2 regions of the Variovorax sp. TBS-050B genome follow, and region 1 is predicted to be linked to the other one. Evidence: predicted binding sites of a transcription regulator. Region 1 holds the regulator's gene; the other holds the start of a gene.
What was found. The regulator HrcA, encoded in region 1, represses chaperone genes, less so after heat shock. The targets are predictions, from matches to a motif close to TTAGCACTCNNNNNNNNNGAGTGCTAA.
Positions count from the first base shown of each region.

Region 1 (15,228 bases):
ATGCCGAAGGCCACGTGGAGATTCCGCGCTGGCGCCACGCCATCCTGAACATGCCGCATCCCCTGCTCGAGCAGGGGCTGGTGATCCTCGACACGCCGGGCCTGAACGCGATCGGCGCCGAGCCCGAGCTCACCGTGAGCCTGATTCCGCAGGCGCATGCGGTGGTCTTCATCCTCGGCGCGGAGACCGGCGTGACCCGCTCCGATCTGACGATCTGGCGCGAGCACCTCGTCACCGAGAGCGAAGGCAGCGACACGCGCTTCGTGGTGCTCAACAAGATCGACACCATGTGGGACTCGCTGAGCACGCCCGCGCAGATCGAACTCCAGATCGAGCGTCAGCGCGAGGTGGCGGCCAGGTTCCTCGAGGTGCCGCTGGTACAGGTGCTGCCGGTCTCGGCACAGAAGGGCCTGCAGGCCAAGATCCAGCGCGACCCGCGCCTGCTCGAGGCGAGCCGCCTGCCGGCGCTCGAGACCTTGCTGGCCGAGGGTGTCCTGGCCAGGCGCGAGACGATGCTGCGGCTCGCCGTCGACGCGGGCATGGCGGCCCTGCGCATCGAAGCCGAGCGCATCCTGAAGGTGCGGCAGCGCGATCTTTCCGAGCAGGCGCTCGAACTGCAGGGCCTGCGCGGCAAGAACGTCTCGGTCATCCGCCACATGCGTGCGCGCATCGACCAGGAGCAGGCCGAGTTCGAGGGCAGCAACACGCGCATCCTCGCGTTGCGCTCGGTACAGGGCAAGCTGCTGCGCGAGGTGTACGCGGTGCTCGGCCGCACCGCGCTCAAGGCCGACATGGTGCGGCTCTCGGCCGCGCTCAGGCGCCCCGGCGTCAAGCTCAACGTGCGCAAGGTCTACGGCGAGACCTTCGATTCGCTGCGCAACAACCTGCGCGAGGTGCAGGCGACCACGGCCGAGATCCAGTCGATGCTGCACGCCACCTTCCGCCAGCTCAATGCGGAGCAGGGCTTCACGCTGCAGGCGCCCGCCGAGCCCGACCTGTCGGGTTTCGAGCAGGAGCTGAGCCAGATCGAGCGCAGCCACATCCACTACCTGGGCGTGGGCAACCTGCTGAAGCTCGCGCAGGCCGATTTCTGCGACAAGCTGGTGCGTGCGCTCGCGAGCCGGCTGCGGCTCGTCAATGAGGCGGCCATGACCGAGGTGGAGCGCTGGAGCAAGGGCGCGAGCGCGCAGATCGATGCGCAGCTCAAGGAGCGCCGCCGCAATTTCAGGAAGCGCATCGAGGCGATCGAGCGCATCCAGAGTGCGGCCGGCAACCTCGACGAGCGGCTGCTCGAACTTGCCGCGCAGGAAAGCAGCCTGGCCGAGCTGCAGCTGCGGCTGCACGAATTCACCTCGATGATCACCCAGCAGGGAAGGCCCGCCGCCGCGGCGGGCGCCCCGGTCGGCGAACTGCGTGCGGCCTGATCGCGCGGGGGTGGCCGGCGGTGCGGTGCCGGCGCAGCCGTTGCCGGCCGATTTCGCCGCGCGCATCGTGGACTGGCAGCGCAGCCACGGTCGCAGCGAGCTTCCCTGGCAGAACACGCGCGATCCCTACCGCGTCTGGCTGTCGGAGGTGATGCTCCAGCAGACGCAGGTGTCGACGGTGCTCGGCTATTTCGCGCGCTTTCTCGAACGCTTTCCGAGCGTGCGCCACCTGGCCGCGGGCACCGAGGACGAGGTCTTCGGCCTCTGGAGCGGCCTGGGCTACTACAGCCGTGCGCGCAACATGCACCGCTGCGCCCAGGAGGTGGTGGCGCGGTTCGGCGGCGAGTTTCCGCGCACCGCCGCCGAGCTGATGACGCTGCCCGGCATCGGCCGCTCCACCGCCGCGGCGATCGCCGCCTTCTGCTTCGGGGAGCGGGTCGCGATCCTGGACGGCAACGTCAAGCGGGTGCTGACCCGCGTGCTCGGCTTCGGCGGCGATCTTTCGTCGTCGGCGCAGGAGCGCGCGCTCTGGGACCTGGCCACGCAGCTGCTTCCGCCGGCGGCGCAGAAGGAGGCCATCGCGGGCTACACGCAGGGGCTGATGGATCTCGGCGCCACGGTCTGCCTGCCGCGCAAGCCGAGCTGCATGATCTGCCCGGTGAACGGCAGCTGCGTTGCGCTGCGCGAAGGCCAGCCCGAGCGCTACCCCGTCAAGACCCGCAAGCTCAAGCGCAGTGCGCAGGCGCTGTGGCTGCTGCTCGCGCGCGACGCACAGGGCCGCGTGTGGCTGGAGAAGCGGCCGCCGAAGGGCATCTGGGCCGGGCTCTATTGCCTTCCGGTCTTCGAAAGCCGCGAAGAACTGCTCGCCGCGCTGCCGCGCACCGCGGCCGCCGTTGCGCAGGACCTGCCGGCCTTCGTGCACGTGCTCACGCACAGGGACCTGCATCTCCACCCGGTGCTGCTGCAGGGTGTCCAGCCCGAGGGCGAGGCCGCGCGGTGGGTGGATGCCGGCGCATGGGCCGGGCTGGGGTTGCCGGCGCCGGTGCGCAAGCTGCTGCTGGAAGCGGCGCCCGCCTAGACCGCGTCGAGTTCGCGGTGGCGCTTGAGCGCGCCCCAGCGCGTGCCGAAGGCGCGCGCGAGCTGCTCGACCAGGAACACCGACCGGTGCTGCCCGCCCGTGCAGCCGATGGCCACGGTCACGTAGCTGCGATGGTCGCGGGCCATCGCGTCGAGCCAGCGCGAGAGGAACTGCTCGATGTCCTCGTACATGCGCGCCACGTCCTCGTGCTCGCGCAGCCATTCGATCACCGGCGTGTCGCGCCCCGTGAGCGGGCGCAGCGTGGGAACGTAGTGCGGATTGGGCAGCATGCGCACGTCGAACACGAAATCGGCGTCCAGCGGCACGCCGCGCTTGAAGGCGAAGGACTCGAACACCAGCGTCAGCGCGTTCTGCGGCGCCGAGATCAATGCCTTGATGTAGCTCTGCAGCTGGGCCGGCCGGATCAGGCTGGTGTCGATCACGTCGGCACCGTCGCGCAGGTCGGCCAGCAGCTCGCGTTCGAGTTCGATCGCCTGCATCAGCACGCGCTGCTGCTCGGGGGCGTCCGTGCGGCCTTCCTGGCGCGAGAGCGGATGGCGCCTTCGGGTTTCCGAATAGCGGCGCAGCAGCGCGTCGGTGGTCGCGTCGAGGAACAGCGAGCGCAGCGCGACGCCGTCCTGCCGCAGGGTCTCGAGCTGCTGCGGAACGGTCGGCAGCGACACGCCGCTGCGCACGTCCATCGCGATCGCCACGCGCGTGGCCTCCTGCTCGTGCTGCAGCGCGATGAACGGCATCAGCAGTTCGGGCGGCAGGTTGTCCACGCAGTAGTAGCCCGCGTCTTCGAGCGCATGCAGCGCGACCGACTTGCCCGACCCTGACATGCCGGTGATGAGCACCAGGTCGAGCTTCATTGCAGCGCGGCCGAGGTCTTGTGGCCCAGCATCTCGCGGGCATGCGCGAGCGAGGTCTGCGAGACCTTCTCCCCGCCGAGCATGCGGGCGATCTCGCGGGCGCGGCTGTCGTCGTCGAGCCGCGAGACGCCGCTTTCGGTGCGCGGGCCTTCCGCGCCGGCGCCCGCGGTCTGGCGCTTGGCCACCACCAGATGGTGGTCGGCGCAGGCGGCCACCTGCGGCAGGTGGGTCACGGCCAGCACCTGGCGGTCGCGCCCGAGCTGCTTCATGAGGCGGCCCACGGTTTCGGCCACCGCCCCGCCCACGCCGGCATCGACCTCGTCGAAGATCAGCGTCTGCGCGCCGCCGAGCTGGCTGGTCGTGACCGCGATGGCCAGCGCGATGCGCGAGAGCTCGCCGCCCGACGCCACCTTGCCGATCGGCCGCGGCGTGCTGCCCGGATGGCCGCTCACGAGAAAGGCCACGTCCTCGAGGCCCGAGCGTCCGGGCTGCGCCAGCGGCTGCAGTTCGACCTCGAAGCGGCCGCCCTGCATGCCCAGGCCCTGCATCGCCTGCGTGACGGCTTCCGACAGGCGGGGCGCCGCCTGCTTGCGCGCCTTGGCGAGCGCCTTGGCCTCCTTCAGATAGGCCTGCTGCGCGCTCTGCTCGGCGTGCTCCAGGCCCTCGAGGTCGCTTTGCGCATCGAGCGCCTGCAGTTCGGCCTGCCAGCCTGCGAGCAGCGCCGGCAGATCCTCGGGCGTGCGCTTGTAGCGGCGCGCGAGCGACATCCAGAGGCCCATGCGCTCGTCGAGTTCGGCCAGCCGCTGCGGATCGACCTCGGCGTTGCGCAGGTAGCCGTGCAGCGAGTGGGCGGCATCGGAGGCCTGCGCCACGCTCGAGGCCAGCACCTCGCCGAGCGCGCGGAACTCGGGCTCGATGTGCGCGCAGTTCTGCAGCAGCGTCACCGCGCGCGAGAGCGCGGCGAGGGCGCCGTTGTCGTCGTCCTCGAGCGCCTGGCTGGCGCCCTGCGCCGCATCGATGAGCGACTGCGCGTTGGAGATGCGCGCATGGCTGGCCGACAGCTCTTCCCACTCGTCCTCGGCCGGCGCCAGCTTCGCCAGTTCGGCGATCTGCCACTGCAGGCGTTCGCGTTCGCGCTGCAGCGAGTCCTGCGCCGAGCGGGCATGGTCGAGCGCCGACAGCGCCTGCCGCCAGGCCTGCCAGGCCGCGTCGAGCGTGTCGGTGCGCACGCCGGCGTAGGCGTCGAGCAGGCCGCGCACCGCGTCGGGCCGCGTCAGGCTCTGCCAGGCGTGCTGGCCGTGGATGTCGAGCAGCCGGTCGCCGAGTTCGCGCAGTTGCGTGGCGGTGGCCGGCGCGCCGTTGATCCAGCCGCGGCTGCGGCCCTGCAGGTCGACCGTGCGCCGCAGCAGCAGGGCGTCGCCGGATTCGAACCCGCCTTCGTCGAGCCAGGCGTCGAAGGCCGGGTCGGCGTCGAATTCCGCGCTCACGTCGAGCCGCTCGGCGCCTTCGCGCACCGCGCCCGCGTCGGCGCGGTTGCCGAGCGCGAGTTGAAGCGCGTCGATCAGGATCGACTTGCCGGCCCCGGTTTCACCCGTCAGGACCGTGAAGCCGCCCGACAGGTCGAGTTCGAGTGATCGCACGATCACGAAGTCGCGCAGTGCGATGCGTCGCAGCGCCATTCAGGAGCCCCCTTCGTTCCAGTGAAGTTTCTTGCGCAGCGTGTCGAAATAGCTCCAGCCGCGCGGGTGCAGGAAGCGCACCCGGTAATCGGAGCGGCGTACCACCACGCGGTCGCCGATGGCGAGCGAGGCCAGCGACTGCATGTCGAAATTCGCGCTCGCGTCGCGCCCGGCCACCAGTTCGATCACGATCTCGTCGGCGTCCGGCAGCAGCACCGGGCGGTTCGACAGCGTGTGCGGCGCGATCGGCACCAGCACCCAGCCCGGCACCGCTGGATGCAGCAGCGGACCGCCGGCCGAGAGCGCATAGGCGGTCGACCCGGTGGGCGAGGCGATGATCAGCCCGTCGGCGCGCTGGTTGGCCACGAAGTGGCGGCCCACAGACACGCGCAGTTCCACCATGCCCGAGGTGGCGCCGCGGTTGACCACCACGTCGTTCATCGCCAGCGCCTCGAACACCGAGGCGCCGTCGCGCATCACGTGCGCATGCATGAGGCTGCGGTGGTCTTCCTCGTACTCGCCGGCCAGCATCGGGATCAGCGTGGACTGGTAGTTGTCCAGCGGGATGTCGGTGATGAAGCCGAGCCGGCCGCGGTTGATGCCGATCAGCGGAATGCCGTAGCACGCGAGCTGCCGGCCGATGCCGAGCATGGTGCCGTCGCCGCCGACCACCAGGCCGAGGTCGCAGCGCTGGCCGATCTCCTCGACGCTCAGCGGCTCGTAGCGGCCGCCGACCGGTGCGTTCGACGGGGCTTCCTCGGCCGCCGACTTCTCGACGAACACCGTGCACCCTTGCGATTCGAGGAAAGCGCCGATATCTTCCATCACGCCATCGCGGGCGTCGGCCTGCGCCCTGGCGCCCGAAGCCTGGTACTTGCCGATCAAAGCGACGTGACGAAAGCGGGAAGTCATCTACAAATTACAACACTAAAATCTTGCAATGCTGGACGACCGTGCCAAGTTGCTCCTCAAGACGCTCGTAGAGCGCTACATCGCCGAAGGCCAACCCGTCGGCTCGCGGACTCTGTCGCGTGCGCCGGGGCTCGACCTCTCTCCGGCGACCATCCGGAACGTGATGTCCGACCTCGAGGCGCTGGGGCTGATCGCCAGCCCGCATACCTCGGCCGGGCGCGTGCCCACGGCGCGCGGCTACCGGCTTTTCGTCGACACCATGCTCACCGCCCAGCGCGAGCAGGTGAACGCACCGAGCCTCGCCCCCGACCAGCCGCAGAAGGTGATCGCCAACGCCGCGAGCCTGCTGTCGAACCTCTCGCAGTTCGTCGGCGTGGTCATGGCGCCGCGGCGCGCGTCGGTGTTCAAGCAGATCGAATTCCTGCGGCTTTCCGAGCGTCGGCTGCTGGTGATCATCGTGTCGCCCGACGGCGACGTGCAGAACCGCGTGATCGTGCCCGAGGCCGACTACTCGCAGTCGCAGCTCGTCGAAGCCTCGAACTACATCAACACCCACTACGCGGGCCTGACCATCGAGCAGGTCCGCGACCGCCTCCAGTCCGAGGTCGAGAAGCTGCGCGGCGAGATCGCGGCGCTGATGCAGGCGGCCGTCAAGGTCAGCTCCGAGGTGCTCACCGAAGCCCAGGAAGACGACGTCGTGATCTCGGGCGAGCGCAACCTGCTCTCGGTGTCCGACTTCTCGAGCGACATGGGCCAGCTGCGCCGAGCCTTCGAACTGTTCGAGCAGAAGGCGCAGCTGATGCGGCTGCTCGACGTGTCGAGCAAGGCCGAGGGCGTGCGCATCTTCATCGGCGGCGAAAGCCAGGTGGTGCCGATCGAGGAGCTCTCCATCGTCAGCGCCAATTACGAGGTGGACGGGCAGGTCGTGGGCACGCTGGGCGTCATCGGGCCGACGCGCATGCCCTACGAGCGCATGATCCAGATCGTGGACATCACCTCGCGGCTGGTCAGCAACGCGCTGAGCCACCGCAAATAGCAGCGCCACGCCGCGTGCCGGCGAGGCACCGGGCGCGAATAGAATCGTGGCCTCTCTCGTGGGCCGTTAGCTCAGTTGGTTAGAGCAGCGGACTCATAATCCGTTGGTCGCTGGTTCAAGCCCAGCACGGCCTACCAACCGCATCTTTTTGCGTCGCTCCGCGGGGAGCCCAAAAACGCATGCTATACTTGCAAGCTGTGCGGCTGTAGCTCAGTTGGATAGAGTACTTGGCTACGAACCAAGGGGTCGTGGGTTCGAATCCTGCCAGCCGCACCACTCTTCGTAAAAATCCAGGACGTGAAAACGTCCTGGATTTTTTTTGCCCGAACGGTTTCTGCGGGGGCGCGATGCGCCTCCTGAGGCAAGTCAGAAGAGGAACGACAGTTGCGGGTCCGCCCTCGGGGCCCCTTCATCGCTGGACGCCGAGCTGCCGATCGCGGTCGCAAACCAGCGGAAGGTGTTGGTCCGCTGGCGGCCGCGGCCCGTGGTGCGCACGAACAGGTAGCCCGAGGTCGCATTGCCCAGCGAATCCACTGGAATGCCGGCCGCCCTGAGCGCGGCGATCTCGGCGGCCGGGCTCGTGCTGTACGGCAACTGCAACGTGATCGTCGCGGTGTGGATGATGTGATTGAGCATTGCTTTCCGCAAAGAATCGATGAGGCCCGAAGCTTTACCGTTGTCCCACTCAGCAGTGGGGGTGCAAGGCACGCCAAGAATGTGAACTTTTTCACGAAGTCGTGAAAATGTTAATGATTTACGGCGCCAGTAACCATTAGTCCGGATGGCATAGGCGGCCGGCAACGGCAGCGCGTCGCGGCGCTACAGTGCATTCAGCTCTCTCCCGCAACCACAAGGCAACCATGGGCGTTCACGCGAAGCGGCTGGCATTTCTTCGACTCCTCCTCTGCGTGGCCGCGGGCCATGCCTCGGCGGGAACGATCACCTGTGTTCCGGCCGCGCCGGGAAGTGGTGCGGCGGCCGCGTTCAACCCGATCCGGAAGATCTCGATCGACGAGCACGCGCGCACCGTCAACATGGACATCGTCCGCGCCCGCACGAAGGACACGGAAACGATGGGCAAGATGCGCGGAGAACTGCTGAGCATGGACGAGAACCAGTCCGGCGAGCCGATCTACGTGTTCAACGCCATTCCGGCGGCCGGCACTGAGGTCATGAGCCTCTACCGGTTGTTCAAGGCAAGCGAGTGGCGACTGATCAGCGCAGGCGTGACATTCATCAGCAAGGTGCCCGCCTTGCGCAGCGTCGAACCGGCCACGGTGTTCGACTGCAAGCGCTCGGACATGGGTTGAGACAATCGAAGCACGGCCCGCGACGGCGTTGCGGACCGGTTTTTTGAATCCAGAGGTCATGCCTTGAGCAAAGCATTCACGAAGGAAACCGACACCGAGAGCGACGAGGACGGCGGCGACGGCGCCATGCCTGCGTTGCCGAGCGGCAGCAAGAACTACATCACGCCGGCGGGCTACGCCAGGCTGCGCGATGAACTGCTCCATCTCATGGACGAGGAACGCCCCAAGGTGGTGGAGGCGGTGCACTGGGCCGCGAAGAACGGCGACCGTTCCGAGAACGGCGACTACCTCTACGGCAAGAAGCGCCTGCGCGAGATCGACCGGCGCATCCGCTTTCTCTCGAAGCGGCTCGAGATCGCCGAAGTGACCGATCCCACGGTGCACCATGGCAGCGACCAGGTGTTCTTCGGCGCGACGGTGCGCTACGTGGACGAGACCGGCGACGAGCGCAGCGTGACGATCCTCGGCATCGACGAGGCGGACAGCGCGCAATCGCAGGTCAGCTGGATTTCGCCGATCGCCCGTGCCTTGCTCAAGGCGCGCGAGGGCGACGTGGTGAAGCTCGTCACGCCGGGCGGCGCACACGAGATCGAGCTGCTGTCGGTCAGCTACCCCGCGCCCGGCGCGGCGCCTTAGCGAGGGCAGTCGGTCAGGGCGAGGGCACGGTCCGCGCGGCCGTCAGCACCGAGGCGGTGCGCCGCGCCGCGCGCAGCACGGCGTCGAGGTGCGACCGGTCGCGCACGGCGATCACGAAGCGCAGATCGGTCGAATCCTGCGGCGTCTCGTCGGCCATTTCGACGTGCGTGATGTCGGCTTCGGCGTCCGCCAGCGTGGCCGCGACGCGCGCGAGCACGCCTTTGTCATTGCGCACGGTGATGACCACGGCGGTTTCGAAGGGGCGCGTCGGCTCGTCGGCCCATTCCACGGCGAAGAAGCGTTCGCTGTCCTTGTGCCGCAGCCGCTGCCCGACGCCGCAGGCCTCGGTGTGCACCACCAGGCCTTCGCCGTGACCCAGGTAGCCGACGATCTCGTCGCCCGGGATCGGCCGGCAGCACAGCGCGAAGCGCACCGACGAGTTCTCGCTGCCGTCGAGCGTCACCGCGCCCTGCGAAATGGTTTCGTGCGAGATGAAGCGCTCCCGGCTCAGCAGCAGCGCATCGGGCCGCTCGCCGAGTTCGGACAGCATGGCCACGAGCCGCTTGGCGACGATGCTCGCGATCCGCTTGCCCAGGCCGATGTCGGTCAGCAGTTCGGAGCGGGTGCGGTTGCCCGTGAAGCGCAGCAGCTTCTCCCACAGCGGCTGGTGCTCGGCGTCGTCGGCCGGCAGCTTGCTCAGGCCCTCGGCGCGCAGCGCCTGCGCCAGCAGCTTTTCGCCCAGGCCTTCGGATTCGGCATGCGCGAGCGTCTTCAGATAGTGGCGGATCTTCGAACGCGCGCGCCCGGTGCGCACGAAACCGAGCCAGGCGGGGTTGGGCGTCGACACCGGCGCGGTGATGACCTCGACCACGTCGCCGTTCTTGAGCTCGGTGCGAAGCGGCACCTGGTCGCCGTTGATGCGCGCCGCCGAGGTGTGGTCGCCGATGTTGCTGTGGATCGCGTAGGCGAAGTCGACCACCGTGGCGCCGCGCGGCAGCGCGAGGATCTGGCTCTTGGGCGTGAAGACGTAGACCGCGTCGGGGAACAGGTCGACCTTGACGTGGTCCCAGAACTCGGCGGCGTCGCGGGTCTCGTCCTGGATGTCGAGCAGCGACTGCAGCCACTTGGTGCCCAGCCGGTCGTTGCTGGCCGCGTTCGGCTCGGCGGCCTTGTAGAGCCAGTGCGCGGCGACGCCCGATTCGGCCACCACGTGCATGGCCTCGGTGCGCAGCTGGAATTCGACGTTCACGCCGGCCGGCCCGACCAGCGTGGTGTGCAGCGACTGGTAGCCGTTGAGCTTGGCGATCGCGATGTGGTCCTTGAACTTGCCCGGCAGCGGCTTGTACATCTGGTGCAGGATGCCCAGGCCGGTGTAGCAGGCGATCACGTTCGGCACGATCAGCCGGAAGCCGTAGATGTCGGTCACCTGCGCGAAGCTCAGGTGCTTTTCTTCCATCTTGCGGTAGATGGAGTAGAGCGTTTTCTCGCGTCCGGCGATGCGCACCGTCATGTTCGCGTTGGCGAAGGCGGTCTCGACCTCGCGCTGCACCTTCTGGATCAGGTCGCGCCGGCGTCCGCGCGCCTTGGCGACCGCCTTCGACAGGGTGGCATAGCGCCAGGGCTTCAGGTGGCGGAACGAGAGCTCCTGGAGCTCGCGGTAGGTCTGGTTCAGGCCGAGCCGGTGCGCGATCGGAGCATAGATCTCGAGCGTCTCGCGCGAGATCCGGGCCCATTTTTCGCGCGGCGCATCGGCCAGCGTCCGCATGTTGTGGGTGCGGTCGGCCAGCTTGACCAGGATCACCCGCACGTCGCGCGCCATGGCCAGCAGCATCTTGCGGAAGGATTCCGCCTGGTTTTCCTCACGGGTGTTGAACTGCAGCTTGTCCAGCTTGGTGAGCCCGTCGACCAGTTCGGCCACCGGCGCGCCGAAGCGCTCGATCAGCTCCGGCTTGGTGACGCCGCAGTCCTCGATGGCGTCGTGCAGCAGGGCGGCCATGAGCGCCTGGGCGTCAAGCTTCCATTCGGCGCACTGCGCCGCCACGGCGATGGGGTGGGTGATGTAGGGCTCGCCGCTGTTGCGCAGTTGGCCCAGGTGGGCCTCGTCGGCGAAGCGGTAGGCGCGGCGGACCAGTTCGGTGTCCTCGGCGCTCAGGTAGTCGAGCCGGGCGGTCAGCGCGGCAAAGCTCGCGGCAGCCGCGTTCAACGCCGCCGGACTCGGCTTCGGCGTGCCCGACGGGGCATGGGACTGGCTTTTGGCGACCGCGCTCATGCCTATCACTTTAGCGTGACCGCCGTAAGGGCGCGTCCAGGCGTAAAAAAAGCACCGCCAAGCGGTGCCTTTCGTTGCAGGGCTGCGTCAGATCAGCCCGGCACTTTCTTGAGCATCTCGAGGCCGATCTTGCCTTCGGCGATCTCGCGCAGGGCGGTCACGGCGGGCTTGTTCTTGCTCTCGATCTTGGGCGCGTGACCCTGGCTCAGCATGCGCGCACGGTAGGTGGCGGCCAGAACCAGCTGGAAACGGTTGGGGATCTGCGTCAGGCAGTCTTCGACGGTGATGCGGGCCATGGTGGGATCTTTCGGTCGGTGAGCAGACAGGAAATCAGGGGATGTTCAGTGCGGCGAATGTGTCGGCACGTGCGCGGCGCTGTGCAGAGTACCGAAGCCGCTGCGCGTGGACGATCGCCTTGAGATCGAAAAGCGCGCGCTCAAATAACTCGTTGATTATAACGAAGTCGAATTCTCCCGCCCGGGCCATCTCTTCGGCGGCATTGCGCAGGCGCAGCTCGATCACGGCGGCACTGTCCTCGCCGCGGCGTTCGAGCCGCGAGCGCAGTTCCTCCCAGCTCGGCGGGAGGATGAAGATCATCACCGCATTGGCAAAGGTCTGGCGGATCTGCAGTGCGCCCTGGAAATCGATCTCGAGGATCACGTCCGCGCCCTGCGCGATCCGTTCCTCGATCGCCTTCTTGGAGGTGCCGTAGCGGTGGCCGTGCACATGGGCCCACTCCACGAAGCCGTCGGCCGCGACCATGGCGTCGAACTCCACCGGGGAGACGAAGAAGTACTCGCGGCCGTGCTTTTCCTGGCCGCGCGGCGACCGGGTGGTGTGCGAGACCGAGGGCTGGACGGCCGAATCCAGCTCCATGAGCGCCTTGACCAGGCTCGATTTGCCGGCACCGCTCGGCGCCGCCACCACAAAGATGTTGCCTGGGTAGTCCATGGGCTCGTTCATTCGATGTTCTGTACCTGTTCGCGCATCTGCTCGATCAGCACCTTCATGTCCACGCCGATGCGGGTGAGTTCCAGCGCCGCCGACTTCGAGCCCAGTGTATTGGCCTCACGGTGCAGCTCCTGGATCAGGAAATCGAGCCGCTTGCCGATCTCGCCGCCTTTCTTGAGCAGCCGCTCGATCTCGTCGAGGTGCGACTTCAGCCGGGTGAGCTCTTCCGCCACGTCGATCCGGATCGCGAACGCGGTCGCCTCGGTCAGCGCCCGGTCCTGGGCGGCCTCCGGCAGCGTGCCGCCGGTCAGGCCCATGGCCTCCTGCCAGCGCTCCAGGAAGCGTGCGCGCTGCTGCTCGACCAGTTGCGGAACCAGCGGGCCGGCCTGCTCGACCAGCGTGCGCAGCTGCGCCACGTGCGCTTCAAGCATCTTGGCAAGGCGCGCGCCCTCGCGCTGGCGGGCGGACATCAGCGCCTCGAGCGCCTTGCCGGCCACATCGAGCAGGTCGCTGCCCCAGTCGCCGCGCGCGGCGCTTTCGCCGCCCCGCGAGCCGCAGCACGTCGGCCACGCTCAGTTCGCGTGCGCCCGGCAGCCAGGCCCGGATGCCGTCCTGCACCCCGTTCAGCCGCTGCAGCAGCTTGACCGAGGGTTCGACGATGCCCGACTGGGTACTGCTCTCGATGGCGGCGCGCACTTCGACCTTGCCGCGCTTGAGCTTGCCCGTGAGGAGCTCGCGCAGGGCGGTTTCGTGCTGGCGCAGTTCTTCGGGCAGCTTGAAGCTGAGGTCGAGGAAGCGGCTGTTGACCGAGCGGATTTCGACCCCGAGGCGGCCCGCGGCGGCAGGCCCCGCTTCGGCTCCGGAGTGGCTGCCGGCGGGGCCGTTCTGGCCGCTGGCATAGCCGGTCATGCTGTAAACTGGCATTGCGCCTCTCTGTGGTTTTTGCTTGCATGCACCGAGGCGTCGGCCCGGCGTTCGCTTGCCGCACCATCGCCTTCGGGCGAAACTCCCGGATTATGTCAAAGGTCAAGCCTTCGCCCCTGCCGCCCGATACGGTCATTGGCGGTTACCGCATCGTTCGCCGGCTTTCCGCGGGTGGGTTTGGCGTCGTCTACCTCGCCATCGACCCGAGCGGGCAGCAGGTCGCCATCAAGGAATACCTGCCTTCCTCGCTCGCCACGCGCGGCCCCGGCGAACTCACGCCCGAGGTGCCGCCGGAGAAGCTCTCGCTCTACCGGCTGGGCCTGAAGAGCTTCTTCGAGGAAGGGCGCTCGCTCGCGCAGATCTCACACGCGTCGGTGGTCAGCGTGCTCAATTTCTTCCGCGAGAACGAAACCGTCTACATGGTGATGAACTACCTGGAGGGCGCGACCCTGCAGGACTTCGTCGTCACCGCGCGCGACCTCAAGCGGCCCAAGGTGTTCCGCGAATCGACCATCCGCTCGCTGTTCGACGAGATCCTGCGCGGGCTGCGCATCGTGCACCAGTACAAGATGCTGCACCTCGACATCAAGCCGGCCAACATCTTCGTGACCGACGAGGACCGCGCGGTGCTGATCGACTTCGGCGCCGCGCGCGAGGTGCTGAGCAAGGAAGGCATCTTCATCCGCCCGATGTACACGCCCGGCTTCGCCGCGCCCGAGATGTACCGGCGCGACTCCTCCATGGGCCCGTGGACCGACATCTACGCCATCGGCGCCTGCATCTACGCGTGCATGCAGGGCTATCCGCCCAACGACGCGCCGCGGCGCATCGAAAAGGACCGGCTCAGCCTTTCGCTGTCGCGCCTGCGCGGCGTGTATTCGGACAACCTCATCGAGGTGGTCGAGTGGTGCATGTCGCTCGATCCGCTCTCGCGGCCGCAGTCGGTCTTCGCGCTCCAGAAGGAACTGAGCCGCGAAGGCGAGCGGCGCTACACCAAGCTCACCGTCGGCGAGAAGGTGCGGCTTTCGCTCGACAACATCCGCTCCTTCGACAAGAAAGCCCTGCCCAAGGCGGCGGCACCCACGACGCGTCCCGCATGAAATTCTCGGTATTCCAGGTCATGCCGGAAGGGCGGCCGCCTCAAGAACGAAGACCGCATGGGCTATTGCTACACGCGGGAGTCGGGCCTCTTCGTGCTCGCCGACGGCATGGGCGGCCACCCAGAAGGCGAGGTCGCGGCGCAGCTCGCGCTGCAGACCATCGCGGCGCTCTACCAGCGCGAGGCCCGGCCGATGGTCAAGGACCCGAAGGCCTTCCTCGCCGAATCGGCCATGACGGCGCACCAGCAGATCATGCGGTACGCCAGCCAGAAGGCCATGCTCGACACCCCGCGCACCACCGTGGTCGCGGCCCTGCTGCAGAACTCGTCGGCCATCTGGATGCACTGCGGCGACTCGCGCCTGTACGTGGTGCGCGACGGCCGCCTGCTCACGCGCACGCGCGACCATTCGCATGCGGAGCGCCCGCGCCCGAGCGGCTCCGACGCGCCCGTCAACCGCAACCTGCTGCTCACCTGCCTCGGCTCGCCGACCACGCCGCTGTTCGACATCTCGGCCCCGCTGCAACTGCAGCGCGGCGACCGCATCATGCTGTGCTCCGACGGCGTCTGGGGCGTGCTCGACGATGCCGTGATCGTGCACACCCTCTCGTCCGACAAGCCAGTGTCCGACGCCGCCCCCGACCTCGCCGAAATGGCGCTGCGCAAGGGCGGCGCCCACAGCGACAACGTCACGCTGATCGCGCTCGAGTGGGAGATGCCCGACAAGACCGCGGGCGAAGAGCGCGCGGTGTCCACCGACTCCATCAGCGACGGCGTCTTCGCCTCCACCATCCAGGCCGGCATGCCCGCGGACGGCGAACTCGACGACCTCGACGAAGACGCCATCGAGCGTTCGATCGCCGAGATCAACGAAGCCATCCGCCGCTCGGCCGCCAAGAAGATCTGATCGCGCGCCGTCCGCGCCATCCGGCGCGGCGGCCTGTTTCCCAACACTCACTCACCCCCATCCATGACTGCTTTCACACGAAGCGCCGGCCGCGCCGCCGACCAGCTGCGCCCGGTGCGCATCACCCGCGG
Region 1 is NZ_JARXYR010000002.1:542,478-557,705, reverse strand. Features, by position in the region: gene M2165_RS05570 (dynamin family protein) at 1-1,424, shown strand, start outside; gene mutY (A/G-specific adenine glycosylase) at 1,450-2,502, shown strand; gene rapZ (RNase adapter RapZ) at 2,499-3,374, opposite strand; gene recN (DNA repair protein RecN) at 3,371-5,053, opposite strand; gene M2165_RS05550 (NAD kinase) at 5,054-5,965, opposite strand; gene hrcA (heat-inducible transcriptional repressor HrcA) at 5,994-7,001, shown strand; tRNA gene M2165_RS05540 (tRNA-Ile) at 7,062-7,138, shown strand; tRNA gene M2165_RS05535 (tRNA-Arg) at 7,201-7,277, shown strand; gene M2165_RS05530 (hypothetical protein) at 7,368-7,637, opposite strand; gene M2165_RS05525 (hypothetical protein) at 7,862-8,311, shown strand; gene greB (transcription elongation factor GreB) at 8,375-8,947, shown strand; gene M2165_RS05515 (bifunctional (p)ppGpp synthetase/guanosine-3',5'-bis(diphosphate) 3'-pyrophosphohydrolase) at 8,961-11,216, opposite strand; gene rpoZ (DNA-directed RNA polymerase subunit omega) at 11,309-11,512, opposite strand; gene gmk (guanylate kinase) at 11,547-12,167, opposite strand; partial or broken gene M2165_RS05500 (YicC/YloC family endoribonuclease) at 12,176-13,091, opposite strand; gene M2165_RS05495 (serine/threonine-protein kinase) at 13,184-14,191, shown strand; partial or broken gene M2165_RS05490 (PP2C family serine/threonine-protein phosphatase) at 14,188-15,097, shown strand; gene rph (ribonuclease PH) at 15,161-15,228, shown strand, end outside.

Region 2 (15,228 bases), 1.9 Mb from region 1:
CCGGCGTGTACGGCATGTGCCTGCGCGGCAAGCCGGGCTGGGGCGACAACATGGCCTTCCTGACCACGCTGGTCAACACCCACGGTGGCCAGTGGTTCGACATGCAGTGGAAGCCGCAGATCGACACCAAGCCCTGGAAGGACGCGATCGGCTTCTACGTCGACCTGATGAAGTCCTACGGCCCGCCTGGCGCCTCGGCCAACAGCTTCAACGAGAACCTCGCGCTCTTCAACGAGGGCAAGTGCGGCATGTGGGTGGACGCGACCATCGCGGCCTCCTTCATCAGCGATCCGAAGCAGTCGAAGGTGGCCGACAAGGTGGCCTTCGCGCAGGCGCCCGTCGCCGTGACGCCCAAGGGCGCCAACTGGCTCTGGACCTGGAACCTGGCGATCCCCGCCAGCTCGACCAAGGGCGCGGCCGCGCAGACCTTCGTGAAGTGGGCGACGTCCAAGGAGTACATCAACCTCGTGGCCAAGGAGCACGGCTGGGGCACGGTGCCCACCGGCACGCGCAAGTCGACCTACGCCAACCCCGAGTTCCAGAAGGCCGCGAAGTTCGCCGCCGCCGAGAAGAAGGCGATCGACAGCGCCAACCTCAGCGACAGCACGTTGCCCAAGTCGCCGTACGTGGGCGTGCAGTACGCCGCCATCCCCGAGTTCCAGGCCATCGGCGTGGCGGTGGGCCAGCAGATGAGCGCGGCGCTGTCGGGCAAGGTCACCGTCGACCAGGCACTGAAGACGTCGCAGACGGCGGCGGAGCGGGAGATGAAGAAAGCTGGCTACTACAAGTGAGCCTCCGGGACTTGCTCCCTCCCCCGCTGGGGGAGGGTCGGGGTGGGGGCGCGCGGCGCTTCTGCACGCGCCATGCCTGAGCAGCGAGCCCCCATCCCACCTTCCCCCAGAGGGGGAAGGAGCCAGAGACAACAAGAAGGACCGCCTCATGAAACGACTCCTGCCCCGCGCCCTCATGGCGCCCGCCGTGCTCACGCTCTTCCTCTGGATGATCGTGCCGCTGGCGATGACGTTGTACTTCTCCTTCGTGAACTACAACCTCATGCAGCCCGGCGAGCGCAGCTTCGCGGGCATCGAGAACTTTCACTACTTCGTCACCGATCCCGACTTCTGGCCGGCGACGTGGAACACGCTGCTTCTGATCGGCAGCGTGATCGTCATCACCGTGGTGCTCGGCGTGCTGCTCGCGCTGCTGGTCAACGAGCCGTTCCCGGGGCGCGGCATCGTGCGCGTGCTGCTGATCTCGCCGTTCTTCGTCATGCCCGCGGTCAACGCGCTCTTGTGGAAGCACATGATGATGAACCCGATCTACGGCATCCTGGCCGACCTGTGGCGCCTGTTCGGCGCGCAGCCCGTGGACTGGCTCACCGAGGTGCCGCTGCTGTCGGTGATCGTCATGGTGGCCTGGCAGTGGCTGCCGTTCGCCTGCCTGATCTTCATCACCTCGCTGCAGTCGCTCGACCGCGAGCAGATGGAAGCCGCGCGCATGGACGGCGCGAGCGCATTCCAGCGCTTCTTCTATCTCACCGTGCCGCATCTCGCGCGGCCGATGGCGGTGGTGATCATGATCGAGATGATCTTCCTGCTCAGCGTGTTCGCCGAGATCGCCATCACCACCAACGGCGGCCCGGGCAACGAGAGCACCAACATGACCTACCTGATCTTCAAGCAGTCGCTGATGAACTTCGACGTGGGCGTGGCCTCGGCCGGCGCGTTGTTCGCGGTGGTGCTGGCCAACATCGTGGCGGTGTTCCTGATCCGCATCATCGGCAAGAACCTCGACTGAGCAAGGAGCGCGAGATGCCACCCAGCAATTTTTTTCCGCAGCTGCTGCGCACCGTGGGTGCGTGGGCGGTTGCGCTCTTGTTGTTCTTCCCGCTCGGCTGGCTGTTCCTCACGGCCTTCAAGACCGAGCTGCAGGCGATCCACGTGCCGCCGCTCTTCGTCTTCGAGCCCACGCTCGACAACTTCGGCGAAGTGCAGCGGCGCAGCGACTACCTGCTGTATGCGCGCAACTCGCTCGTCACCAGCCTGGGCTCGACCATCCTGGGCCTGCTGATCGCGGCGCCGGCGGCGTATTCGATGGCCTTCTTCCGCACGCGCAGGACGCGCGACATTTTGATGTGGATGCTCTCCACCAAGATGATGCCGGCCGTGGGCGCGCTGGTGCCGATCTACGTGCTCGCGCAGACCGCGGGCCTGCTGGACTCGCTCACCGCGCTGACCATCGTCTTCACGCTGTCGAACCTGCCGATCATGGTGTGGATGCTCTACAGCGCCTACAAGGACATTCCGAACGAGATCCTCGAGGCCGCGCGCATGGACGGCGCGAGCCTGTGGACCGAGTTCCGCCACGTGGTGCTGCCGCTGTCGGTGGGCGGCCTCGCATCGACCGGCCTCTTGTGCCTGGTGCTGAGCTGGAACGAGGCCTTCTGGGCGCTCAACCTCAGTTCCGCCAAGGCCGGCACGCTCGCGACGCTGATCGCCTCGTATTCGAGCCCCGAAGGGCTGTTCTGGGCCAAGCTCTCGGCCGCCTCGCTGATGGCCATCGCGCCGATCGTGGTGTTCGGCTGGTTCAGCCAGAAGCAATTGGTGCAGGGCCTGACCTTCGGCGCCGTCAAGTAAAGCAAGGGAGACATTTCATGGCCTACCTCGAACTCCAGAACATCCAGAAGAGCTTCGGCGACGTCCACATCATCAAGGGCGTCGACCTCGAAATCCGGAAGGGCGAATTCATCGTCTTCGTCGGGCCTTCGGGCTGCGGCAAGTCGACGCTGCTGCGGCTGATTGCGGGGCTCGAACCCATCAGCAGCGGCAAGCTGCTGCTGGACGGCAAGGACATCACCTTCGCGCCCTCGGGCAAGCGCGACCTGGCGATGGTGTTCCAGAGCTACGCGCTCTATCCGCACATGAGCGTGTACGACAACATGTCCTTCGCGCTCAAGCTCGCGGGCGTCTCCAGGGCCGAGATCAAGACCAAGGTCGAGCACGCGGCGAAGACGCTCAACCTCACGCAGTACCTCGACCGGCTGCCCAAGGATCTCTCGGGCGGCCAGCGCCAGCGCGTGGCGATCGGCCGGGCGATCGTGCGCGCGCCCAAGGTGTTCCTGTTCGACGAGCCGCTGTCGAACCTCGACGCGGCACTGCGCGGCAACACGCGGGTCGAGATCCACAAGCTGCACCGCGCGCTCGGCGCGACCACGATCTACGTCACGCACGACCAGGTCGAGGCGATGACGCTGGCCGACCGGGTGGTGGTGCTCAAGGACGGCCTGATCGAGCAGGTGGGAACGCCGCTCGAGCTCTACGACCGGCCTGCCAACCGCTTCGTCGCGCAGTTCATCGGCATGCCTTCGATGAACATGGTGGCCGCGGATGCGATCCCGAGCTTCTCGGCCGCGACCGGCGGGCGCCTGCCGGGCGACGGCTTCCTCGGCGTGCGGCCCGAGGGGCTGCGCGTGCATGCGAAGCAGGCCGCGGCCGCGGGCGTGCCGGGCCGCGTGGAGCTGATCGAGGCGCTCGGCGCCGACACGCTGATCCACGTCGACGTGGCCGGCGTGCCGCTGATCGCGCGCCAGAACGAACGCACGCCGCTGCATGCGGGCGACGAAGTGGCGGTGGAGCTCGAACCGAGCGTGCTGCATCTCTTCAACCGCGAAGGCCGCGCGATCCGGGCCTGAGTTTTTCTTCTTCTCCCTTCATCCGGACATTTCCCGTGACCCTCGCAGCAGCGCCTCTGGCGCCCCTTCCATCGGCGCCGTCGGAGTTCGTGGTGCTCCACCTCGGGCTCGGCTCCTTCCACCGCGCCCACCAGGCCGTCTACCTGCAGCGGCTGATCGATGCGGGCGACGCGCGCTGGTCGCTCTCGGGCGCCAACATCCGGCCCGACATGGCCGAGGTCGTCGAGGCGCTGCGCGCGCAGGGCGGCCGCTACACGCTCGAAACCGTGTCGCCCGCGGGCGAGTACCGCTATGAAGAGATCGGCGCGATCCGCGAGGTGCTGCCCTGGGAGCCCTCGCTCGCCGCGGTGATCGCGCGCGGCGCGGCGCCGTCGACGCGCATCGTCTCGTTCACCGTGACCGAGGCCGGCTACTACCTCGACACGCACGGCAAGCTGGACCTCTCGTTCGCCGAACTCGCGGCCGACATCGAGCGCGCACGCCGTGGCGAATCCGGCGGCAGCGCGGGCGTGACGATCTATGGCGCCCTCTGCGCGATCCTGCGCGCGCGCAGCGCGGCCGGAGCGGGCGCGGTGACGCTGCTCAACTGCGACAACCTGCGCCACAACGGCGACCGCTTCCGCGCTGGCCTGCTCGAATTCATCGAGCGCGTGGGCGACGCGAGGCTGCTCGCGTGGGTCGGCGCGAACACCCGCTGCCCGAACGCGATGGTCGACCGCATCACGCCGCGGCCGCCGCCCGAGCTGCGCGCGCGCGTGAAGGCCGCCACCGGGCGCGATGACGCGGCCGCGATCACCGGCGAGCACTTCATCCAGTGGGTGATCGAGGACGACTTCGCCGCGGGACGGCCTGACTGGGGCCGCGTGGGCGTCGAGCTGGTCGCCTCGGTGCAGCCCTATGAAGAGGCGAAGATCCGCATCCTCAATGCCAGCCACAGCTGCATCGCCTGGGCCGGCACGCTGCTGGGGCTCTCCTTCATCCACGAAGGCACGCATCACCCCGCGATCCGCAAGATGGCCTTCGACTACGTCACCGACGACGTGATCCCCTGCCTGAGCCCCAGCCCGATCGACCTGGCCGCCTACCGCGACGTGGTGCTCGACCGCTTCGGCAATCCCGCGATTCGTGACACCAACCAGCGCGTGGCCGCCGACGGCTTCTCGAAGATTCCCGGCTTCATCGCGCCCACGGTGCGCGAGCGGCTCGCGGCGGGCCGGCCCATCGACAGCGTGGCAGTGCTGCCCGCGCTGTTCTTCGCCTTTCTGCAGCGCTGGCATCGCGGTGCGCTGCCCTACGCCTACCAGGACCAGGGCATGGACGAGGCGGCGGCGCATGCGATCTGCGCGGCGGCCGATCCGGTGCGCGCGCTGTGCGACGACGTGGCGCTCTGGGGCCCGGTCGCCGGCGACGCGCGGCTCGTCGATGCCGTGCGCGCCGCGAGCGTGCGCGTGCAGGATCTCGTGAAGACAGGAGTGCAAGCATGAGCGAACGTCTCAAGAACCGCCACGTGCTGTTGACCGGTGCCGGCGGCGGCATCGGCCTGGCGGTGGCCGAAGCCTGCATCGCCGAGGGCGCGCGCTGCAGCGTGGTCGATCGCGCACAGGCCGCACCCGAGGCGGTGCGCGCGCTGCTGCAGCGCCATCCCGAGCGGCTCGCCTACATCGCGGGCGACGTCACCGACATGCAGGCGATCGCGCACCTGCTCGCGGAAGCGCAGGTCGCCTTCGGCCCGATCCACACGCTGTTCAACAACGCCGCCGTGTTCGACCTCGCGCCGCTGCTCGACAGCGACGAGGCCTCGTTCGACCGGCTGTTCGCGGTCAACGTGAAGGGCATGTTCTTCGTCATGCAGGCGGTGCTGCGCCACATGGTCGAGGCGGGCACGCAGGGCGCGTCGGTCATCAACATGGCCTCGCAGGCAGGGCGCCGCGGCGAGGCGCTGGTGTCGCACTACTGCGCCACCAAGGCCGCGGTCATCAGCTACACGCAGAGCGCGGCGCTCGCGATGGCGCCGCACGGCATCCGCGTCAACGGCATCGCGCCCGGCGTGGTCGACACGCCGATGTGGGACCACGTCGACAGCCTGTTCGCCCGCGCCGAGGGCCTGCCGCCCGGCGAGAAGAAGCGCCGCGTGGGGCTCGAGGTGCCGCTCGGCCGCATGGGCGTGCCGGCCGACATCGCGGGCGCGGCGGTGTTCCTGGCCAGCGACGAGGCGCGCTACATCACGGCGCAGACGCTCAACGTCGACGGCGGCAACGTGATGAGCTGAAGGCGGCGCGCGATGAACAGCGATTTCCATCTCTACCTCGACAGCGCCGACATCGCGGAGCTGGAGGCCTGCCTGCCGCATCCGGTGGTGCATGGCGTGACCACCAATCCGACGCTGCTGCGGCGCGCCGGCGTCGACCGCGCCGGAGTGCCGGGGCTGCTGAAGCGCTGCATCGCGCTCGGCGCGCGGCAGGTGCAGGCGCAGGTGTATTCGAGCGACGTGGACGGCATGCTCGACGATGCGCGCGCGCTGCACGCGCAGTTCGAGCCCGGCCAGCTGGTGGTGAAGATCCCCGCCACGCGCCAGGGCCTCGCGGCCGGCGCGCAGCTGATCGCCGAGGGCGTGCCCGTCACCTGGACCGCGGTCTACGCGGCCGAGCAGGCGCACTTCGCCGCACAGCTGGGCGCGGCCTATGCGGCGCCGTACCTCGGGCGGCTCGAGGATGCCGGCATCGACGGGCTCGGGCTGATCGCGCGCATGCAGTCGCTGGTGGCGCAGCGGCCCGCATCGGGCACGCGGCTGCTCGTGGCGAGCGTGCGTTCGCGCGAGGCGTATCTGTCGCTGCTCGCGCTGGGCGTGGGCGCGATCACGATCCCGCCGCGCCTGCTGCCCGCGCTGCTCGACCATCCCCCCACGCTGGAGGCCGAACGCGGCTTCCTCGCCGATGCGAGCGCCTTGCGCTGACCTGGCCGAGAATTCACCCACCATGCGCATTGCACTCACGGGCGAAGCCCTGATCGATTTCACCGCCAGCCAAGCCGGCGCCCTGGCGTTCCTCGGCCACGAGGGCGGATCGCCGCTCAACACCGCCGTGGCCTGCGCCCGCCTCGGACAGCCGACCGGCTTTCTCACACAGCTCTCGACCGACCTGTTCGGCGAGCGGCTGATGGCCTTTCTGGCGCGCAACGGCGTCGACACGCGCTTCATCCTGCGCAGCGCCGCGCCCTCGACGCTGGCCTTCGTCGAACGCACGCCCCAGACCAACCGCTATGCCTTCTACACGCACGGCAGCGCCGACGCCACCTGGGCGCCCGAGCCGTTGCCGCAGCTGCCGGCGGAATGCCGTTTCCTGCACTTTGGCTCGATCTCGCTGCTGCAGGAGCCTGCCGCGACGCACATCGCCGAGCTCGTGGCGGCCAATGCGGGGCGCTGCGTGATCGTGTTCGACCCCAACGTGCGGCCGAGCCTGATTCCCGACATGGCGGCCTACCGGGCGCGCATGGCCGAATGGTTCGCGCTGGCGGACCTCGTCAAGCTCAGCGACGAGGATGCCGAGCTGCTCGCGCCCGGCCAGCCGGTGGATGTACTCGCGGCGCAATGCCTGCAGGCGGGCGCGCGCGCGGTGGTCGTCACGCAGGGCGGCGCCGGGGCCACGCTCTGGCGCACCGGCCACGCGCCGCTGGCCGTGGCGGCGCCGCGCGTCGAGGTGGTCGACACCATCGGCGCGGGCGACACCTTCACCGCCGGGCTCTCGGTCGCGCTGCTCGCGCAGGGCGTGGAGCATCCCGCGCGGCTGGTCGAACTGGGCGACGACGCGTGGCGCACGGTGATGCGCTTCGCCGCCACCGCCGCCGCGCTCAACTGCACGCGCGAGGGCGCCGATCCGCCGACGCTCGCGGCCGTCGAGGCCGCGCTCGCGCAGCAGGGGGCCTGAAGAAGTCCGCCGTTCCTTGTCTTGCGAGCAGGCCGCCATGACGACATCCACCCGCAAACGTTCGATCCCGCGCCAGCGCCATCCCGAGCTGGAACGCGATTTCGCGCGTTCGCCCTCGCTGGGCTACGAGGCGCCCGAGGAGACCGGCCTGGTGCGCTGCCTCGCGCACGGCTTTCCGAGCCCGCTCGTGCGCTGGCATTTCCATGAGGATTACGAGCTGCACCTGATCACCGAGACCTCGGGCAAGGCCTTCATCGGCGACTGGATCGGTCCGTTCCAGCCCGGGCATCTCGTGCTCTGCGGGCCGCGGCTGCCGCACAACTGGATCTCGCTCGACGTGCCCGAAGGCGGCGCGGCCGGGCGCGACCGCGTGATCCAGTTCCGCCACGAGCCGATCGAGAGCGCCGCGGCGGTGATTCCCGAGTTGCGCGAGGTGATGCAGCTGCTCGAGCGCGCGCGCCACGGCATCGAGTTCTTCGGCATGTCGCAGCAGGCGCAGGCGCACTGGGACCGCATCAAGGCCGCACGTGGCACGCGCCGGCTCGGGCTGTTCTTCGAATTCATGGCCGACCTCGCGCAATGCACCGACTACCGGCTGCTCTCGAGCGTGCAGATGCAGGGCGCGCAGGGCAGCGACGGCGATGCGCAGGTGGACCAGATCAACGACATCGTCAACCGCATCACCAACAACCTGACCGAACCGATCTCGATGGCCGACGTGGCGGCCGAGCTCGGCATGAGCGAGAGCCGCTTCAGCCGCTTCTTCCGCCGCGCGACGGGCAACAGCTTCACCGACTTCGTCAACCGCGTGCGCATCAACAGCGCCTGCCATCTGCTGATGCAGACCGACCACTACGTGACCGACATCTGCTACCAGGTCGGCTTCAACAACGTGGCCAACTTCAACCGGCGTTTTCTCGAGATCAAGGGCATGACCCCGAGCGAGTTCCGGCGCCAGGCCGACACGCGTTTCGGGTAGATGAAGCACCCCCCATGCCGCTTCGCGGCTCCCCCCTCTCTCGCCTTCGGCGGGAGGGGGGCGCACCCGGCGGCCCGGCGGAGCCGGTTCCGCGGGTGCCCTGGAGGCTTCGCTGCGCTCGCCGGCCTGGACCGTCCGAGGGGCGCGACGGCGGCGGCGCGCGGCGCCATGGATCACTGAAATACCAGCGAGGAATCATCTTGTACCTGGGGCTCGATCTCGGCACTTCCGAACTCAAGGCGCTGCTGCTCGCCGAGGACCACCGCGTCGTGGGCGTGGCGCGCGCGGCGCTCACCGTCGATCGGCCGCGGCCGCTGTGGTCGGAGCAGGCGCCCGCGCAGTGGTGGCAGGCGCTCGAGGAGGTGATGCGCACGCTGGCCGCGTCGCAGCCCGAGGCGATGGCCGCCGTGCGCGCGATCGGTCTCTCGGGCCAGATGCATGGCGCCACCTTGCTCGATGCGGCGGGCGAGGTGCTGCGGCCCGCGATCCTCTGGAACGACGGCCGCAGCGGCGCGCAATGCGAGGCACTTGCGCGCGCGGTGCCGCGGCTCGGCGAGATCGCCGGCAACCTCGCGATGCCGGGCTTCACGGCGCCCAAGCTGATGTGGGTGCGGGCGCATGAGCCCGAGGTCTTCGCGCGCATCGCGCGCGTGCTGCTGCCGAAGGACTGGCTGCGCTTCATGCTGAGCGGCGAAGCCGTCAGCGAGATGTCCGACGCGGCGGGCACGCTGTGGCTCGACGTGGGCGCGCGCGACTGGTCCGACGAACTGCTGGCGGCCACGGGCCTCACGCGCGCGCAGATGCCGCGGCTGGTCGAAGGCAGTGCGGTATCGGCGCGGCTCAGGCCCGAACTCGCGGCACGCTGGGGCCTGGCCCGCGGCCGGGTGCCGATCGCGGGCGGCGCGGGCGACAACGCGGCCAGCGCGGTGGGCATGGGACTGGTCGAGCCGGGGCAGGGCTTCGTCTCGCTCGGCACCTCGGGCGTGGTGTTCGTTTCGACCGACCGCTTCCTGCCGAACCCGGCGCAGGCGATGCATGCCTTCTGTCACGCACTGCCGGGGCGCTGGCACCAGATGTCGGTGATGCTCTCGGCCGCGAGCGCCGTGAGCTGGGCCTGCAAGGCCTTCGGCTTCGCCGACGAGGCCGCGCTGCTCGCAGCCGCCGCGTCGGTGGCGCCCGAAGCGCGTGCGCGCTGCCCGCTCTTCCTGCCCTACCTCTCGGGCGAGCGCTCGCCGCACAACGATCCGCATGCACAGGGCGTGCTGTTCGGGCTCACGCATGCGCACGGCCCCGCCCACATCGCCTACGCCGTGGCCGAGGGCGTGGGCTTCGGCCTGCGCGACGGCTTCGACACCCTGCGCCTTCCGGACGACATGCCGCTCTCCGAGCTTGCGCTCGTCGGCGGCGGCGCGCGCAGCGCGTGGTGGGGCCAGTTGCTGGCCGACATCTTCGGCGTGACGCTCACGCGCTACGCGGGCGGCGAGACCGGCGGCGCGCTCGGCGCGGCAAGGCTCGCGTGGCTCGCCGACGGCGGGAGCGTGGCGCAGGTCTGCACGCAGCCCCCCGTGACGCAGCGGCTCGCGCCGACGGCGGACCGCAGCGCGCACGCGCCGCGCCTTGCGCGCTTCCGCATTCTCTACGCCGTTCTGTGCACGCAATTCGAACAACCCACCGAACGCCCATAAAAAAACCCGTCGGAGACGGGTTTTTTCGTTCGGGAGACACCGCGGATCCGGCTCCGCCGGTCCGCAGGTGTCGCCCCCGGACGGGGGTTGGCGCAGCGGACACGAAGTGCCGCGCAGCCTGGGGGCGACCCAGTTACATCCCCATGCCGCCCATGCCACCCATGCCGCCCATGTCGGGCATGCCGCCGCCGGCAGGTGCCTCGTCCTTCGGTGCGTCGGCGACCATGGCTTCGGTCGTCAGCAGCAGCGAAGCGACCGATGCGGCGTTCTGCAGCGCGGTGCGGGTCACCTTCGTCGGGTCCAGGATGCCCAGCTCGAGCATGTCGCCGTAGCTGTCGTTGGCAGCATTGAAGCCGTAGTTGCCCTTGCCGGCCAGCACTGCGTTCACCACCACCGAGGCTTCGCCGCCGGCGTTGTTCACGATCTCGCGCAGGGGCGCTTCGATGGCCTTGAGCACCAGCTTGATGCCGGCGTCCTGGTCGGCGTTGTCGCCCTTGACCTTGTCGCCCACGGCCTGCTTGGCGCGCAGCAGCGCCACGCCGCCGCCGGCCACCACGCCTTCTTCCACTGCAGCGCGGGTGGCGTGCAGGGCGTCTTCGACGCGTGCCTTCTTTTCCTTCATTTCGACTTCGGTGGCGGCGCCGACCTTGATCACTGCCACGCCGCCGGCCAGCTTGGCCACGCGCTCTTGCAGCTTTTCACGGTCGTAGTCGCTCGTGGCTTCCTCGATCTGCACGCGCACTTGCTTCACGCGGGCTTCGATGTCGGCAGCAGCGCCCGAGCCGTCGATGATGATGGTGTTTTCCTTGCCCACTTCGATGCGCTTGGCCTGACCCAGGTCGGCCAGCGTCACCTTCTCGAGCGTGAGGCCCACTTCCTCGGCGATGACCTTGCCGCCCGTGAGGATGGCGATGTCTTCGAGCATGGCCTTGCGGCGGTCGCCGAAGCCGGGCGCCTTGACGGCCACGACCTTCAGGATGCCGCGGATCGTGTTGACCACCAGCGTCGCCAGGGCTTCGCCTTCGACTTCTTCGGCAATGATCAGCAGCGGACGGCCGGCCTTGGCAACCTGCTCCAGCGTGGGCAGCAGGTCGCGGATGTTGCTGATCTTCTTGTCGAACAGCAGCACGAAGGGGTTGTCGAGCAGCGCCGATTGCTTCTCGGGGTTGTTGATGAAGTAGGGCGACAGGTAGCCGCGGTCGAACTGCATGCCTTCGACGACGTCGAGTTCGCTCTCGAGCGACTTGCCGTCTTCGACGGTGATCACGCCTTCCTTGCCGACCTTGTCCATCGCGTCGGCGATGAGCTTGCCGATGGTTTCGTCGCTGTTGGCCGAGATCGAGCCGACTTGCGCGATTTCCTTCGAGGTGGTGGTGGGCTTCGAAGCCTTCTTCAGCTCTTCGACCAGGGCCGTCACGGCCTTGTCGATGCCGCGCTTCAGGTCCATCGGGTTGATGCCGGCGGCCACGTACTTGAAGCCTTCGCGAACGATCGCCTGGGCCAGCACGGTGGCGGTGGTGGTGCCGTCACCGGCGTTGTCCGAGGTCTTCGAGGCCACTTCCTTCACGAGCTGCGCGCCCATGTTCTGGAGCTTGTCCTTGAGTTCGATTTCCTTGGCGACCGACACGCCGTCCTTGGTCACGGTGGGGGCGCCGAAGGAGCGCTCGAGCACCACGTTGCGGCCCTTGGGGCCCAGGGTCACCTTGACGGCGTTGGCGAGAATGTTCACGCCTTCGACCATGCGTGCGCGGGCTTCACCGCCGAAGACTACGTCTTTTGCTGCCATGTTTTGTTTACTCCGGAAAAGTTAGGGGATCGGGTCCCGCGAATTACTTGGCTTCGACGACCGCGAACAGGTCGTCTTCCTTCATGACGAGCAGTTCGTCGCCGCCGACCTTGACGGTCTGGCCGCTGTACTTGCCGAACAGGACGCGGTCGCCGACCTTGACGGTCAGTGCGGTCAGTTCGCCCTTGTCGTTGCGCTTGCCCGGGCCCACGGCCAGGACTTCGCCCTGGTCCGGCTTCTCTGCCGCTGCGTCGGGAATGACGATGCCCGAGGCGGTCTTGGTTTCGCTGTCAACACGCTTGACGATCACGCGATCGGCCAAAGGACGAAGTTTCATTGCATCTCCTGGATAAGAAACGGGGTTGGGGTCGGGCGCCGCGAAGCGTCGGCGGCCCATCGGCTGACGCGAGGCGATGTTGCTAGCACTCGTCAGCAGCGAGTGCTAATCATAAGGGCAATCGATGGACTTTCAAGGCGCGGGCGCGGCGTTCGCCCAGATCGATGCAAGCGGCTACCATCCCCGCGCCACGTTTCCCCTCCGGCGACACAGGAGCCCGCATGTTCAGCTTTGCCCGAAAACTTCTTCTTGCCGGTCTCGTGCTCGCCGCCGCGGTCTTCAGCGCTCAGGCCGTCAGCGCCGACAACGAGTGGCTCGTCGGCACCTGGGAGTTGACGCGCGATCCGGATGGACATGCCAAGGACTGGATGGAGTTCAAGGCCGACGGCCAGACCACCAGCATCTCCGCGGCGGGCAGGAGAGTGCCGGGCGTCTACACCCTGGGCGATGGCACCGTCGACCTCATCTATGCCTTCAAGGGGAAGACCATTCCTATCCGGCTGACCTATGGCGAGGACAGGAAGACCCTTTTTGCCCGCTCACCGGTGACGGGCAGCATTTCCGAATATAGAAAAGTCCAGCGGTAGCGCTGATCTATTTACATTCCCGCCAAATCAATTGTCAGCTGGCGGGGGCGGGCTGCGCAGTTTTTGGTGAATTGCACGATATTCATAAATAGAGTGCAATTTTCTTATCAAGTAATTCTTTTTGTTGCAATAAGGTGGCGGCCGCTCGCCTTTGCACTGCGCATGTGTTGAAAAACGCGTGATTCCGCATGCGCTCGAACCCGGCCCCGGTCGGGTCGCTGATTCGTTCCTCCAGGTACGCCGCAGCCGGAACGCTGCAGAGGTTGGGCTCGTAGCACCTCTCCATGCCCGGCCGCCCCGCCTCCACGATCCCCCGTTCTCCGCCGCGCGTGCAGCATTTCGGCACGCAGGATCTGCCGCCCGAACGACGGTTTGCCGAATGGTCACGCAGGTTCAGCCGGCTGCTGGGCTATGCCGGACTGGCGCCGTCCGGCGACGGCGCATTCGAGCAGACCCTCACCCAGGTGGATCTTGGCGCCATCCGCTTTCTTCGCCTGCAGGGAAGCGCGATCTATTCGCGCGCGCGCGGTGGCGAACTGCAGGACGCTGCACTGCGCCCCGTGCAACTGCTGATGCAACTCGGCCAGGGCGCCACCATGCTCACCCAGGGCAGGGAAGCAAGGATCGGGCAGGGCGACATGGTGCTGCTGGATGCGCGCGAGGATTTCCGCCTGATGACGGAGCCGGCGACCGACCTTCTCGCGGTGGGTTTTCCAGAAGCGCTGGTGGCGCGCTGGCTTCCGTTCGCGCAGGATGTCGTGGCTTTGCGGCTGGCCCGGGGCACCGGCTGGGCGAGCACCTTGTCGGTGTACCTGCGCAGCCTCACGGCGGGGTTGCTAGAGCGCATCGAGAGCCCGTTCGAGGAGGAGATCGTCGGCGAGCACATCCTCTCGATGCTTTGCTTCGCGCTCGCGCAGCACGGCTTCCCGATGTCCGTGGGCAATGGCGTTTCCGAGCGCGACCGCATGCTGCACGCCCGCATGTGCGGCTGGATCCGCGACAACTACAGCAATCCGGACATCAACGCGACCAAGCTGGCGCGGCAGTTCAACGTCTCCGTGCGCCATGTGCACAAGGTGTTCGCGGAAGCCGGGCGGGGGAGTACCTTCCACGACGTGCTCAAGCACGAGCGGCTCGAGGCGGCGGTGCGCATGCTCCGTACGGCCCGGGTCTCCCGCACATTCATCGCCCAGATCGCCGAACGGTGCGGCTTCTCCGATCCCGCCTATTTCGGTCTGGTGTTCCGCAAGGCCTACGGGTGCTCTCCCGGGACTTTTCTGCGGCGCGGCGGGGAGGCGATCAAGGCTCCGCCGGCCCCCATTGCGTCCAAAAATAAGGGTTAACCCTTATAACTTCTCGAGTTGCTTGCCGAACTCTAGGTTGTGAAAATTGTTAATCAAACCCCAGCGACGAAGCCAGTGAGCACTTTTTTCCCCCCTCAGGCTCCGGGGCGGCCCCGGAAGCGCGGGGAACTGGCTGCGCGCACGGAAGCGCTGGAGGAGAAGGCCGTCACCTGGCAGCACAACGACGCGCCGCCAAGCCCGGTCAACCTGAAGCTGGTCCTGGTCGATCCCGACGGGCTCGCCTTCCTGCGTTCCCAAGGCGATGCGGTGGACATCTACCGGCCGGCGGCGAGCGTGCCCGAGGAAGGCCAGATGTACCCTTTTCATCTGCTGCTGAAAATGTCGCCGGGGCCGACCGTCGTCGAGCAATGCGGGCGCGTCGCCACGCTCCAGGACGGCGACATGACGCTGCTCGACTCCAACGAGGCCATGCGCCTGCGGTCGTCCCAGGGGAACGATGCCTGGATCATCGGTCTCGCGACCTCCCTGATCACACGCTGGCTGCCGAACGCGCAGGACGCGATCGCGTTGCGGCTCGACGGCAGCGAGGGATGGTCCGGCGTGCTGTCGAGCTACATCCGCTCGCTCGACATCCGGCAGGTGCAGCTGGAAGGCGGCAAGTTCCAACGCGAGTTCGTGGCCGAGCACATCATGTCGATGCTGTCGTTCTCGCTCGCCCAGACGGGGGTGCCGAGCCTGGACACCGATGCCGTGCCGCCGCGGGACCGCGCCATGCACGCGCACATGTGCGACTGGATTCGCGACAACTATGCCGATGCGGAAGTCACGGCCGCCAAGATGGCGGCGCATTTCAACCTGTCGACCCGGTATGTGCACAAGGTGTTCGCGAGTGCCGGACGGGGCGTGACCTTCAGGGACGCGCTGCAGCAGGAACGT
Region 2 is NZ_JARXYR010000002.1:2,465,436-2,480,663, forward strand. Features, by position in the region: gene M2165_RS14455 (sugar ABC transporter substrate-binding protein) at 1-791, shown strand, start outside; gene M2165_RS14460 (sugar ABC transporter permease) at 940-1,797, shown strand; gene M2165_RS14465 (carbohydrate ABC transporter permease) at 1,812-2,636, shown strand; gene ugpC (sn-glycerol-3-phosphate ABC transporter ATP-binding protein UgpC) at 2,654-3,691, shown strand; gene dalD (D-arabinitol 4-dehydrogenase) at 3,784-5,175, shown strand; gene M2165_RS14480 (L-iditol 2-dehydrogenase) at 5,172-5,960, shown strand; gene M2165_RS14485 (transaldolase family protein) at 5,973-6,644, shown strand; gene M2165_RS14490 (carbohydrate kinase) at 6,667-7,614, shown strand; gene M2165_RS14495 (AraC family transcriptional regulator) at 7,652-8,593, shown strand; gene xylB (xylulokinase) at 8,794-10,278, shown strand; gene groL (chaperonin GroEL) at 10,412-12,064, opposite strand; gene M2165_RS14510 (co-chaperone GroES) at 12,108-12,401, opposite strand; gene M2165_RS14515 (hypothetical protein) at 12,623-12,988, shown strand; gene M2165_RS14520 (AraC family transcriptional regulator) at 13,273-14,331, shown strand; gene M2165_RS14525 (AraC family transcriptional regulator) at 14,407-15,228, shown strand, end outside.
Region 2: the regulator HrcA is predicted to act here: its motif matches at 12,484-12,510, upstream of M2165_RS14510 (co-chaperone GroES).